2 regions of the Rhodopseudomonas sp. P1 genome follow, and region 2 is predicted to be linked to the other one. Evidence: riboswitches for the same ligand, from Rfam matches in the RefSeq annotation. Region 2 holds a riboswitch; the other holds the start of a gene.
What was found. Region 2 has a riboswitch for S-adenosylmethionine ahead of LRC39_RS24215 (O-succinylhomoserine sulfhydrylase). Riboswitches for the same ligand answer to the same signal wherever they lie in the genome.
Positions count from the first base shown of each region.

Region 1: linked by a shared signal. The riboswitch ahead of metX (homoserine O-acetyltransferase MetX) and the one ahead of LRC39_RS24215 (O-succinylhomoserine sulfhydrylase) in region 2 are both predicted to bind S-adenosylmethionine.

Region 1 is NZ_CP088006.1:4,863,508-4,870,342, forward strand. It holds gene LRC39_RS22465 (TIGR02594 family protein) at 1-620, opposite strand, end outside; gene metW (methionine biosynthesis protein MetW) at 843-1,538, opposite strand; gene metX (homoserine O-acetyltransferase MetX) at 1,541-2,740, opposite strand; SAM riboswitch at 2,847-2,926, opposite strand; gene LRC39_RS22480 (chorismate mutase) at 3,097-3,942, shown strand; gene hisC (histidinol-phosphate transaminase) at 3,985-5,082, shown strand; gene LRC39_RS22490 (prephenate/arogenate dehydrogenase family protein) at 5,079-6,020, shown strand; gene LRC39_RS22495 (helix-turn-helix transcriptional regulator) at 6,168-6,835, opposite strand, start outside.
Region 2 is NZ_CP088006.1:5,234,948-5,241,782, reverse strand. It holds gene LRC39_RS24220 (SGNH/GDSL hydrolase family protein) at 1-966, shown strand, start outside; gene LRC39_RS24215 (O-succinylhomoserine sulfhydrylase) at 1,109-2,320, opposite strand; SAM riboswitch at 2,395-2,474, opposite strand; gene LRC39_RS24210 (2'-deoxycytidine 5'-triphosphate deaminase) at 2,585-3,691, shown strand; gene LRC39_RS24205 (PQQ-dependent sugar dehydrogenase) at 3,943-5,286, opposite strand; gene LRC39_RS24200 (hypothetical protein) at 5,435-6,484, shown strand; gene LRC39_RS24195 (MATE family efflux transporter) at 6,595-6,835, shown strand, end outside.

The DNA of each region.
Region 1 (6,835 bases), 370 kb from region 2:
ACATGGCCGCCGCGCTTGCCGCGCGACATCACCGCGATCGCGCCGACCTGCGGACCGGAGATGCGCTGGCCGTAGCGCGCGAACGAACTCGCCATGTCCGAACCGGTGCCCTGATGGCCGGTGCGCTCAAGCACCATGTTCATGAACCGCGCACACCACAGCGCACGACGGCCGGTCGGATTGCCGCTGCCGATGTAGCTGCGCGCAGCTTCCACCAGGCTCGAGCCGGTACCGCCGCCATTCCACGACTGCGTTTGGAAGTCCTGCTGCTGGGCGGCGAGGCGCTGACGACGGCTGGTGCGCTTCTGCGTCGCGGGCTGCAGCTGCGGCTGCGCCATCGCGGCCGAGACATCCATGGCCGGATCGTTAGCGGGGAAACCGAAAGCCGACGGCGCGACCTCCGCCTGCTGCTGCGCGATGCGGCCGTGACGGCGCCAAGCGTGCGAGCGACGATGATGGTGCGCGTGACGAGACGCGGAGTGATGCGAATAGCTGGACGCGTGAGCGTGGTGACGATGCAGCGGCTTGGCCGATGCGGGAGCGGCGATCGCCGCGAGCGCCACGAACGACAGGGCGGCAGCGACGAAGCGGAACAATCCAAACGCAGAAAACACAACCATACAGACTCTCTCTCCCGGAACTCCTCGAGACGCGCCGACCCGCACGGGCCGACATCGGGGTCGACGCGTTAATCGATCAGGGATGGCGAGAGGATGGCTTTGAGAAAGCGAGAGTCAGATTTTAGGGGAAATTTCGAGGAAATTTCATGATACGCAACATTTGTACACGTATCGCGTGCGGTGAACTGATCACCGCACGTATTAACGACTTATTAAGTACGACTAAGGTGCCACGTAGTCGGCGGCCTGCAGCGGCGGTTTTTTCTGCGCGCGGCTGAGCAAAAACACCCCCTGCTCACCAAACATATTCCAGAACCACCACGGCGCATTCAGCCGCAGCGGCCGACCGTAGCGGTCGAGCGCCACCGCGCGCTCCATCTTGACGCCGATCTCATCGCACAGCCCGATGAAGTCCTTGATCGTACAGAAGTGAATGTTCGGCGTGTCGTACCAGGTCGCCGGCAGGTTCTCGGTGCGCGGCATCTGACCGTGGATCAGCAGCTGCAGCCGCATGTTGATGTAGCCGAAGTTCGGAAACGACACGATCGCGCGGCGACCGATCCGCAGCAGATTCTCCAGCACCTCTTTCGGCTGCCGCGTCGCCTGCAGCGTCTGCGACAGGATCACGTAGTCGAACGCATCGTCGACGTAGTGATCGAGGTCGGTGTCGGCGTCGCCCTGCACCACCGCAAGGCCGCGCGCGACGCAGCGATTGACGCCCTCGCGCGACAGCTCGATGCCGCGGCAATCGACGCCGCGGGATTCGAGGAGCTGCATCAGATCGCCTTCGCCGCAGCCGACGTCGAGCACCTTCGAGCCGGTCTCGACCATATCGGCGACCAGCAGATGGTCGGCACGATGCACGCGCAGTTGCGGACGCGCGTTATCTTCCAGCGGCAAACCTTCCTGCACCGACATGATCAGTGCTCCGCCTTGCCGAGGCCGCGCGCAGTGCCGGCCGATTGCAGGAAAGCGCGCGCGATATCGATGAACTCCGGCTCGTCGAGCAGGAACGCGTCGTGGCCCTTGTCGGTGACGATCTCGGCGAACGAAACCCGTGCGCCGCCGGCGTTCAGGGCATGCACGATGGCGCGCGATTCCGACGTCGGAAACAGCCAGTCCGAGGTGAACGACACGACGCAAAACCGCGTTTGCGTGCCGCGGAACGCGGCAGCCAGCACGCCGTCATGGTCGGCCGCGATATCGAAGTAATCCATCGCACGGGTCAGATACAGATACGAGTTGGCGTCGAACCGCTCGACGAAGGAGGAGCCTTGATAGCGCAAGTAACTCTCGACCTGGAAATCGGCGTCGAACGAAAACGTCGGCAGGTCGCGATCCTGCATCTTGCGGCCGAACTTGCGATGCAGCGCCGCGTCCGACAGGTAGGTGATGTGCGCGGCCATCCGCGCCACCGCGAGGCCGCGATGCGGGAAACAGCCGTGCTCGAAGTAGCGGCCGTGCTGCCAATCCGGATCGGCCATCACCGCCTGGCGGCCGAGCTCGTGGAAGGCGATGTTCTGCGCCGAGTGCCGGGTCGCGCAGGCGATCGCCAGCGCCGAGAACACCCGCTCCGGGAACGCCACCGACCATTGCAGCACCTGCATGCCGCCCATCGAGCCGCCGACGACGCAGAACAGTTTGTCGATGCCGAGCCGGTCGATCAGCATCGCCTGGGCGCGCACCATGTCGGGGATGGTGATGACCGGGAAATCCAGCCCCCAGGGCCTGCCGGTGGCGGGGTTGGTGGAGGCGGGGCCGGTGGAGCCCATGCAGCCGCCGATCACGTTCGAGCAGATCACGAAAAAGCGGTCGGTATCGATCGGCTTGCCGGGGCCGACCAGGGTCAGCCAGCCGCCGGGTTTGCCGGTAATCGGATGCACGTTGGCGATGTGCTGATCCATCGTCAGGGCGTGGCAGACCAGGATGGCGTTGCTCTTGTCGGCGTTCAGCGTGCCGTAGGTCTGGTAGGCGATCTGGAATGGGCTGAGCTCGATGCCGCAATCCAGCGGCAGCGGCTGGTCGGCCCCGAACTGCGCGATGAGCGAATGCGGGTGGTCGACCTCCTGGGTCCGCTCGCCGGCGGCGATCTTCTGTCCCTTCACCGAATGGATATTCATCATACGCCTGCCAACGGCCTCGACATCCCGGGATGCCCCGGTTCGACCTCAGATAAGAACGGCAGGGCGAATAAAAAACCCGGCCTGAACATTGGTTCGGCCGGGATCGGAACTGTCCCCGGCCTGTTTAGCGAGTTGTTTAACGTGGCTGCAAGCCGGCCGGCTCAAATGACCACGAGTTCTGGTCCGGACGATAATTGCAAAGCCGAAAGCCGTCAACACGACGGCCGCGCAGCCTGGCCCGGAAAGGGTCAATGTTTCCTTTGCCTTCGCTGCCCCCGTTTCTTAAGCAGAAGGACGCACCGCGGCACCGCCGCGACTGCCGATCCCCGTTTCTGTCCGAGGTTCTAAAAGCAATGACCAAGCCGCCCTCGCCGCCGTCGCTCGCCGACCTGCGCCAGGAGATCGACAGCATCGACGAGCAGGTGCACCAGCTGCTGATGCAGCGCGGCGAGATCATCGACCGGCTGATCGCCGTGAAGCAGACCCAGGAGGTCGGCTCGGCATTCCGCCCGGCGCGCGAGGCCGACATGATGCGGCGGCTGGTGCAGCGGCACCACGGCATCCTGCCGCTCGACACCGTCGAGAGCATCTGGCGGGTCATCATCGCGACTTTTACCTATGTGCAGGCGCCGTTCTCGGTGCACGCCGACCAGTCGCTCGGCGAGTCGGCGATGCGGGATTCCGCCCGCTTCCATTTCGGCTTCACGGTGCCCTACGTGGCGCACTTCTCGGCGTCGGCGGCGGTCGAGGCGGTGGCGAAATCCAAGGGCGACCTGGCGCTGGTGTCGGCGACCTCGGGCAACAATCCGTGGTGGCTGGCGCTGGAAGCCGACGGCGCGCCGAAGATCATCGCCCGGCTGCCGTTCATCGAGCGCGCCGACCACCCGGCCGCGCTGCCGGTCTTCGTGGTGTCCCGGGTCGCCGACAGCGCCATGGTCACCGAGGTCGAGACCTGGAGCATCCGGGTGTCGGGCTGGAGCGCCGATACCGCCCGGGCACTGTCACCGCTGGCCGAGGTCGTGGCGGTGCCGGATACCGCTTTTGACGGCGCCGCCCTGCTGGTGTCGATCCCGGCGCCCGGCGGCCTCGATCAGATCAAGGCTGCTCTGATCGCAGCGGGGGCCTCCCTCCGTTCGTCGGCCCTCGTCGGCAGCCACGCAAGGCGCTATACGGTGCCCCCGAGCGGCAAGTCCGCGTAATTGCCGGCTCTCAGCCGCCCGACGATTTTTCCGGAGTTGACGATGTCACGTCCCGTGCCGAATCCCGGCATCCTCGATATTGCGCCCTACACCCCTGGCAAAAGCCCGGTGGCCGAACCCGGCCGCAAGGTGTTCAAGCTCTCGGCCAACGAGACCCCGTTCGGCCCGTCGCCGCACGCGATCGCGGCCTATAAGAGCGCGGCGGATCATCTCGAGGACTATCCGGAAGGCACCTCGCGGATTCTGCGCGAAGCGATCGGCAAGGCCTACGGCCTCGATCCCGACCGCATCGTCTGCGGCGCCGGCTCGGACGAGATCCTCAATTTGCTGGCGCACACCTATCTGGCGCCCGGCGACGAGGCGATTTCGAGCCAGCACGGCTTCCTGGTGTATCCGATCGCCACGCTGGCGAACGGCGCCAAGAACGTGGTCGCGCCCGAGAAGAACCTGACCACCGACGTCGACGCGATCCTGGCAGCGGTGACGCCGAACACCAAGCTGGTGTGGCTCGCCAACCCGAACAATCCGACCGGCACCTACATCCCGTTCGACGAGGTCAAGCGGCTGCGCGCCGGCCTGCCCAGCCATGTGGTGCTGGTGCTCGACGCCGCCTATGCCGACTACGTGATGAAGAATGACTACGAGCTCGGCATCGAACTGGTATCGACCACCGAGAACACCGTGCTGACCCACACCTTCTCCAAGGTGCACGGCCTCGCCGCGCTGCGCGTCGGCTGGATGTTCGGCCCGGCCAATATCGTCGATGCGGTCAACCGCATTCGCGGGCCGTTCAACGTCTCGGTGCCGGCGCAGCTCGCTGCGGTCGCGGCGATCCAGGACACCGGCCATGTCGAGCGCTCGCGCGCCCACACCGACAAGTGGCGCAACACCCTGGCCGAAGAGCTGCCGAAGCTCGGGCTGACGGTGACGCCGAGCGTCTGCAACTTCGTGCTGATCCACTTCCCGACCACCAAGGGCAAGACCGCGGCGGAAGCCGACGCGTTCCTGACCAAGCGTGGCCTGGTGCTGCGCGCGCTCAACAATTACGGCCTGCCGCATGCGCTGCGCATGACCATCGGCACCGACGAAGCCAACGCGCTGGTGCTGGAAAACTTGCGCGAGTTCATGGGCCAGCCATGAACTCTGCGCCGATGTTTCGCAAAGTCGCGCTGATCGGCTTCGGCCTGATCGGCGGTTCGATTGCGCGTGGAGCGAAGTCGCTCGGCCTTGCCGGCGAGATCGTCACCACCGCGCGCTCGGCAGAGACCCGGGCGCGGGTGCGCGAACTCGGCATCGTCGACCGCGTGGTCGAGAGCAACGCCGAAGCCGCCGAGGGCGCCGATCTCGTCATTCTGTGCATCCCGGTCGGCGCCTGCGGCGATGTCGCCAAGGAGATCGCGCCGCATCTGAAGCATGGCGCGATCGTCTCCGACGTCGGCTCGGTCAAGGCCGCGGTCGTGAAGGCGATGGCGCCGTTCCTGCCGGAGGACGTTCACTTCGTGCCGGCGCATCCGGTCGCCGGAACCGAGAACTCCGGCCCGGATTCCGGATTCGCCGAGCTGTTCATTAACCGCTGGTGCATTCTGACGCCGCCCGAAGGCACCAACGCCGAAGCGACCGAAAAGCTCGCCGCGTTCTGGCGCGCGCTCGGCGCCAATGTCGAGATCATGACGCCCGAACACCACGATTTGGTGCTCGCGGTGACCAGCCATCTGCCGCATCTGATCGCCTACACGATCGTGTCGACCGCCGAAGAACTCGAAGGCGTGACGCAATCGGAAGTGCTGAAGTTCTCGGCCGGCGGTTTTCGCGATTTCACCCGCATCGCCGCGTCCGATCCGACGATGTGGCGCGACGTGTTCCTGACCAACAAGGACGCCGTGCTGGAGATGCTCGGCGAATTCCAGGAAGACCTGTCGAAGCTGACCCGCGCCATCCGCCGCGGCGACGGCGACGCGCTGTTCGACCACTTCACCCGCACCCGCGCCATCCGCCGCGGCATCGTCCAGATCGGTCAGGACGAAGCCGCCCCAGACTTCGGGCGGCGGCACAAGCAGCTCGGCCAAGGGGCGGAGTAAGACGCGGAGTAACAAGTCGGCGCGTCCGCCTCTTGCAGATCGAAGTGGTCGTGGACTGATGGGCGCCGCGCCGAAGGGGATTGGCCACGAGATTACGGTTAGCACGGCACCGCTTTGGCAGTCGGATCGCCGGCGGGACCAACGAGCTCAAGGAGCAGTCGCCACGATCTCCTCGAATGCAACACTCCGGGGATGATCGGCGACAGCGGCGTAATACACCAGCCGGAGATGCTTCTCCGCGTCCACGATGAAGGACGAATGATCGAAAGTAACCGGCCCGATCCCGTCGAGCAGAAAGCTCCTTCGGCCCTCGCATTTGCCATGAACGTCGTGTCGTCGCCATAACATCGTGAACGCAGGCGATACGGCCTCGAGGCTCTCCACCAGACTCAGCATGGCGGCATCCTCGGGCGCTTGAGCGAAGTCCCGCCTGAAGCTCGCCAGCACCTGTGGCGCCTGCGCCGTCCAGTCCAGCATGCGACCGCTCAGGCGGTCGTCACCGAACAACATCCAGAGCATATTGCGCTCCGATGGATTGCGATCGGCGAAGCCGAATAGTTGTTGTGCCGCGACGTTCCAACCGATCACATCCCAGCGCAGGTTGAGGATGAAAGCGGGCCGGAGCGTCAGATCGTCAAGCAGGCGACGAACCAACGGAGACAGTTCGCACCATGCGTGACCGGCCATTGGTGGCGGGCGCTGATGGGCAAGCAGAAACAAATGTCTGCGCTCGACCTCGTCAAGTTTCAGAACACGCGCGACGTTGTCGAGAAAAGCCGCCGACACCTTGATGGTACGGCCTTGTTCAAGCCATG
Region 2 (6,835 bases):
GGCCCTTTGAGATCGACCGCCGTCGCGGCGTTTTTGGCGACGGCGTCCCTCCTGATCGCTCCTCCGCAAAGCTTCGCGCAGACCCCATCGGAGCCAGCCCCGCCAGCTGCCGAGGCGGCGCCGGTCGTGGCGCCCGGCGAGGGCGAGGTCGATGTTTCTACGCTCGAGCGCAAGAAAACCGTCGCGGGCGCCGCGCTCGACAAGATCAAAGATGTCGCCAAGCAGGCCGGTGACATCCTCGGCCGAGTGCCCTGCCTGCCGCCGAAGGGCGGCGCCAAGTCGATCGGAGCTTTGCCGCGGGTGGCGCGCAAGCTGGCCGATCACCGCCCGGTGGTGATCGTGGCATTCGGCTCGTCCTCCACCCAGGGCTACGGGTCGACGTCGCCGGCCTTCAATTATCCGAACCGGCTGGCGGCCCAGCTCCGCCGCCATTATCCGGCCTCCGACATCACCGTGGTCAACAGCGGCAAGGGCGGCGAAGACGCGCCCGAAATGATGCGGCGGCTGAAGTCGACGGTGCTGGATGCGAAGCCCGATCTGGTGATCTGGCAGGTCGGCACCAACGCGATCCTGCGCAACCTCGATCCGGCCGACACCGGCAAGCTGGTCGACGACGGCATCAAGGCGATCCAGTCCGCCGGTGCCGATATCGTGCTGGTCGATCCGCAATACGTGCCGCGCGTCAACGAACGCGGCGAGAACGCCGGCAAGATGATCAAGGCGCTCGGCCGGCTCGCCGAGCTGCGCCGTGTCGGCATTTTCCCGCGGTTCGAAGTGATGAAGGAATGGCACGAGCAGCAGGCCATCCCGTTCGACAAGTTCGTCATCGCCGACGGGTTGCACATGAACGATTGGGGCTACGCCTGCTTCGCGCAGCTGCTCGGCGACGGCATCATCCGCTCGGTCGACCAGGTCCGCCTCGGCACCGCCGGTCCGAGCGACGTCACGGCATTCCGGCCGATGTAACGAACGACGCGATGACTGCGGTCATCGCGCGCGCAATCACCTGATCGACGTCACGTAACCGCCGGTCACGACGTTACCGAAACAGTCCCGGACGACGCTTTGCGTCGCCCGATACTTTACGTTGCTGCCGACGGCGGCTCGCTCACACCTTGTCGAGCGCGGCGAGCAGATCCTCGATCAGATCGTCTTTGTGTTCGAGGCCGGCCGACAGCCGGATGAAGCCTTCGCTGATGCCGAGTTCGGCGCGCGCTTCCGGCTTCAGCCGCTGATGCGTCGTCGTCGCCGGATGGGTGACGAGGCTCTTGGCGTCGCCGAGATTGTTGCTGATCTTCACCAGCTGCAGCGCATTGAGGAAGCGGAACGCCTCGGCCTTGCCGCCCTTCACTTCGAAGCCGACCAGCGTCGAGCCGGCGCCCATCTGCTTTTTCACCGTGGCGGCCTGCGGGTGATCGGCGCGGCCCGGATACACTAGGCGCGGCACCTTCGGATGGCCAGCCAGCGCATCGGCGATCGCGGCCGCATTGGAGGTCTGCTTCTCGACCCGGACTGCCAGCGTTTCCAGGCCCTTCAGCAGCACCCAGGCGTTGAACGGCGACAGCGACGGGCCGGTCTGGCGCAGATACATCTGGATGTGTTCTTCGATGAACGCCTGCGACGACAGCACCACGCCGCCGAGACAGCGGCCCTGGCCGTCGATGTGCTTGGTGGCGGAGTACACCACGACGTCGGCACCGAGCTGCAGCGGGCTCTGCCAGATCGGCGTCGCGAACACGTTGTCGACCACGAGCCGTGCCCCGGCGGCATGCGCAATCTCGGCGATCGCGCCGATGTCCAGCACGTCGAGGGTCGGGTTGGTCGGGCTCTCGAGGAAGAACGTCTTGGTGTTCGGCCGGACCGCGCGCTGCCACTGGTCGAGATCGAGGCCGTCGACCAGCGTCGACTCGATGCCGTAGCGCGGTAGCAAGTCTTCGACGACGTAGCGGCACGAGCCGAACATCGCCTTGGAGGCGACGACGTGATCGCCCGCGCGCAGCGGCGCCAGCATCGCGGCGGTCACCGCCGCCATGCCGGTGGAGGCCGAGCGCGCCGCTTCGGCGCCCTCGAACTCCGCCATCCGCTGCTCGAAGCTGAACACGGTCGGGTTCGAGAACCGCGAATATTGGAAGCCGGCGTCGTCGCCGGTGAAGCGCGCTTCGCACTGCTCGGCGCTCTCGTAGACGAAGCCCTGGGTCAGGAACAGCGCCTCGGACGTCTCACCGAATTGCGAGCGCAAGCTGCCGGAATGCACCAGGCGGGTCTCGCGGCGGAAATGGGCCGTGGCGGGAACGGGAATGGTCGGTTTGGACTCGGACATGTGGTCTCCAGCGTGCCCACATCGGACGATGCGGGCACAAAAAAACCGGCCTGGGGCTCAACCCTCGGGCCGGGACCACAACGTCCCCGGCCTGTTTAGCGACTTGTTTAACGTGGCTGCAAGCCGGCCGGCTCAAATCACCACGGGATAAGTCGGGCTCTTAATCCTCCGTACTCTTCCCGTCAAGCCGGGCTTCGGCTAGCGGTTGAAGCTCGTATCTGAGTTTCCCGGAGGGCATGGCTTGCGCTCCGAAGGACCGACATCGTGCCGTTCACCCTGCCGCCCGACGCCAACGGAATTCTGCCCGACCGCATGATCGCGGCGATGACGGAGTCGGGCCTGATCCTGCCGGACTATCCGTTCGTCGAGAGCCAGATCCAGCCGGCCAGCCTCGACCTGCGACTCGGGCCGATCGCCTACCGGGTGCGCGCCAGCTTCCTGCCGGGGCCGGACTGCACCGTGGCGGAGCGGATCGACGAGCTGAAGCTGCACGAGATCGACCTGTCGGACGGCGCTGTGCTGGAGACCAACTGCGTCTATATCGTGCCGCTGCTCGAAAGCCTGGCGATGCCGCGCCACATCGTGGCCGCCGCCAATCCGAAAAGCTCGACCGGCCGGCTCGACGTATTCACCCGGGTGATCGCCGACGGCACCCGCCGCTTCGACATGATCGGCGCCGGCTATCACGGCCCGCTCTATGCCGAGATCAGCCCGAAGACCTTCCCGGTGCTGCTCCGCGAAGGCTCGCGGCTGTCGCAGGTGCGCTTCCGCGTCGGCCAGGCCACGCTGGAGCAGGACGAGCTCGACGCGTTGCACGACGCCGAGCGGCTGGTCGATGCCGACGACGCGGACCTCACCGGCGGCGTCGCGCTCAGCGTCGATCTCTCGGGCGAGAACTCCGACGGTTTTGTCGGCTACCGCGCCAAGCGCCACACCGGCGTCGTCGATATCGATCGCCGCGGCGGCTATGCGGTCGGCGAGTTCTGGGAGCCGATCGCGGCCCGCCCCGACGGCACGCTGATCCTCGATCCCGGCGAATTCTACATCCTGGCTTCGAAGGAAGCCGTGCAGGTGCCGCCGGACTACGCCGCCGAGATGGTGCCGTTCGATCCCTTGGTCGGCGAATTCCGCGTGCACTATGCCGGCTTCTTCGATCCCGGCTTCGGTTACGAAGGCGCCGGCGGATCGGGTGCCCGTGCGGTGCTGGAAGTTCGCTCGCGCGAAGTGCCGTTCATTCTCGAGCATGGCCAAATCGTCGGCCGCCTGATCTACGAAAAGATGCTGTCGCGCCCCGACGCGATGTACGGCCAGCGCATCGGCTCCAACTACCAGGCCCAGGGCCTGAAGCTGAGCAAGCACTTCAAGGCGTGAGGCGGACTATCCCGCTCCTTCATCGCCTTGGCTGTGTTCGAGCCGGATGCTATCGTTCTAGCATGAAGACATTGCCGGTCACGAAGGTCAGTGCCGAGCAGTTTCTCGTCTGGCCGGGGCTGGCCGTCGCCACAACGCAATCGTCGTGACTCTGACGGCCGCGATTTCGGGAGCGTCTACGATTGGTCGCGCAGGACTCCAGTCTCTCCGAATGACCGCGATCGAGCCCGCTCCAGTCGGTTTGCGGCCGTTCAATTGGACGCTGCCTCAGTACCCGCCGGGGTCACCCGCCAGATCGCGTTGCCGACGTCGTCGGCGACCAGCAGCGCGCCGCGCTGGTCCAGCGCGACACCGACCGGGCGGCCCTGCGCCTGTTCGTCGGCGTTGAGGAAGCCGGCCAGAACGTCGCGCGGTGGCCCGGACGGTTTGCCGCCTTCGAACGGGATGAAGATCACCTTGTAGCCGGAGTGCGGCTTGCGATTCCACGAGCCGTGTTGGCCGACGAAGGCACCGCCCTTCATCGCGTCGGGAAACAGATCGCTGGTGTTGAAGGCGAGCCCGAGCGAGGCCGTGTGGTTGCCCAGCGCGTAGTCCGGCACGATCGCTTTCTCGACCAGATCCGGCCGCGGCGGCTTGACGCGGTCATCGACGTGCTGGCCGAAGTAGCTGTACGGCCAGCCGTAGAATCCGCCGTCCTTCACCGAAGTCATGTAATCGGGCACGAGGTCGCTGCCGATCTCGTCGCGCTCGTTGACGACCACCCACAATTCGCCGGTCTCGGGATGAAAGGCCGGACCGTTAGGGTTGCGCAGGCCGGACGCGAACAGCCGCGTCGCGCCGCTCTCCCGGTCGACCTCGATCACGGCGGCGCGGTTTTCCTCGACCGCCATGCCGTGTTCGGCGGCGTTGCTGTTGGAGCCGGAGGTCGCGTACAGCTTGCTGCCGTCCGGGCTGGCGACGAGATCCTTGGTCCAGTGATGATTGAGCGGGCCGGCCGGCAGATCGGCCAGCTTTTCGCCCGCTGCGGTGATCCGGGTGTCGCCCGGATTGTAGGGGAAACGCACGATCGCATCGGTGTTGGCGACGTAGAAGTCGTTACCGACCAGCGCCATGCCGAACGGCGAATTGAGGCCCTGGAGGAACGTCTCGCGGATCTCGGCGACGCCGTCGCCGTCGGCATCGCGCAGCAGGGTGATGCGGTTGGCGCTTGGCGTCCGGGCGCCGGCCTGCCCCATGACGTACTCGGCGACCCGGCGCTTGAGGCCCTTGCCCTCTTCGGGGCGTTCCGGCGCGTTGGTTTCTGCCACCAGCACGTCGCCGTTCGGCAGCACGTGGATCGTGCGCGGGTGATCGAGCCCCCTCGCGAACGCCGTCACCGCAAGTCCCTCGGCCGGTTTCGGCGTGGCGCCCTCCGACCAGCCCACCGCCTTGGCGATATTGACCGTCGGCAACAGCGTGTTCGCCGGCTTCGGCAGCGTCGGCGAGGGGCCGAAATCCTCGCCCTGCGCCAGATTGGACTGATCGCCGCAGGCCGCGAGCGGCAGCACCAGGGCGAGGCACAGGGCGAGCCGGCTGGTTGGAAGCGATCGGCGCATCGACAAATCTCCACGGGAGGAACTGAACAATGGCAATGTCGGAAGCGGGGTTGTGTTCAAGTCCCACCCGTGAAAATCAGTGAGACGGCTGGTCGCAGGGCGGCTGCGGCAGAAACCACGAACAAGAACGACAACGGGAAGAGAGCCGATGGGAGAAGCGTCCGAGACCGCGCAGGCGGTGCGGTCGCGCGCATGGCGCGGCGTCGCCGATCTGTATCATGCGGTGTTCACCGGCTTGGTCCTGTCTCTGGTCAGCCGCCGCGGCACGGCGGATGCCGCCGAATTCGTATTCCGGGTGTTTCGCCGTCAGCAGCAGGAACGGTTCGTCTCCGGCCTCGCCAAGCTTGGGCTCAGCGATCTGCCGCCGGCGGTCGCGGCGGCGCAGTATCACTATCTGTCGAACTGGATCGGCGGCGTGCATGTCGAATACATGTACGAAACCGATCGCAAGGCGTGGATCCGCTATCCGCCGCCGCGCTGGATCTGGCGCGGCACCGCGATCTGCGGCGTGCCTTCGGAGGTATCGAAGGCGATGCTGCGCGGCTGGCACGCCAACAATGGCGTCGCGCTCGGCAATCTCAAGCTCGGCTTCGTCTGCACCAAACAGAGCGTCGACGGCCAGGATGGATTGGAAGGCTATTACTACGAGGCCGACCACGCCCTCAAGCCGGATCAGCGACTGCAATTCGCCCGCCATCTCGAAGCGCCGCTGTTCGATCCGGCCGCGGCGCCGGCGCTTCCGGCCGAAAGCTGGCCGAAGTCGCGGCTGGAGAAGGCCTATCGCAACTACGCGATGGAATATGTCCGCACCGCGGCCCCAACCCTGGTGCAGCTGTTCGGCCCGCTCGATGGCGGCTATCTGCTGCATCTGACCGGCAAGCTGATCGGGATGCAGAGTTACGACGAGCTGGCACCGGCGCTCGGCGTCACCGGCCGCGATGCCGCTGGCTTCGCCGCGATGCTGCGCGCGCTGCTCGATGCGCAGGGTGATGAGGTCGAGCTGCGCGAGGTCGACGGCGGCTTCGAAGTGCGGCAGCGCGGCTGGAAACTGATGGACGGCGTTGCCGACGCCGATCCGGCCTGCGTCCGGGTGCTCGAAGGTCTGGCCGAGGGGCTGGCCGCAGCGTGCGGCCGGGGCATCGCTGTCAGCCTGGCCGGCGATCACCGCACCGCCTCGCTGGTTTGGACGGTGCGCTGAGCCGTTCCGACCTATCTGCGGGTGGCCATGCGCGGTGCGACCATCGCGCCGGCCCGGAACGGTGATAGGAAGGCTGACGCCCGGCCGAAGATCGGGCTCGGGGGAAACGCATGTCCGATATTGCCGTGGCGGAGCTGCCACCGGTCGCGCAAGCCGCGCCGGCTCCGCCTGCGCCGTCGCCTCCGCCCCCCAGAAATCCGCTGCTCGACGACGGCATCCTGCGCACGCTGCTGCGGCTGTCGTGGCCAAACGTCGTGGCGTTGACCGCCGGCACCTGCGTGGCGATCGCCGAGACCTCCTATATCGGCCGGCTCGGCACCGAGGCACTTGCCGCGATGGCGCTGGTGTTTC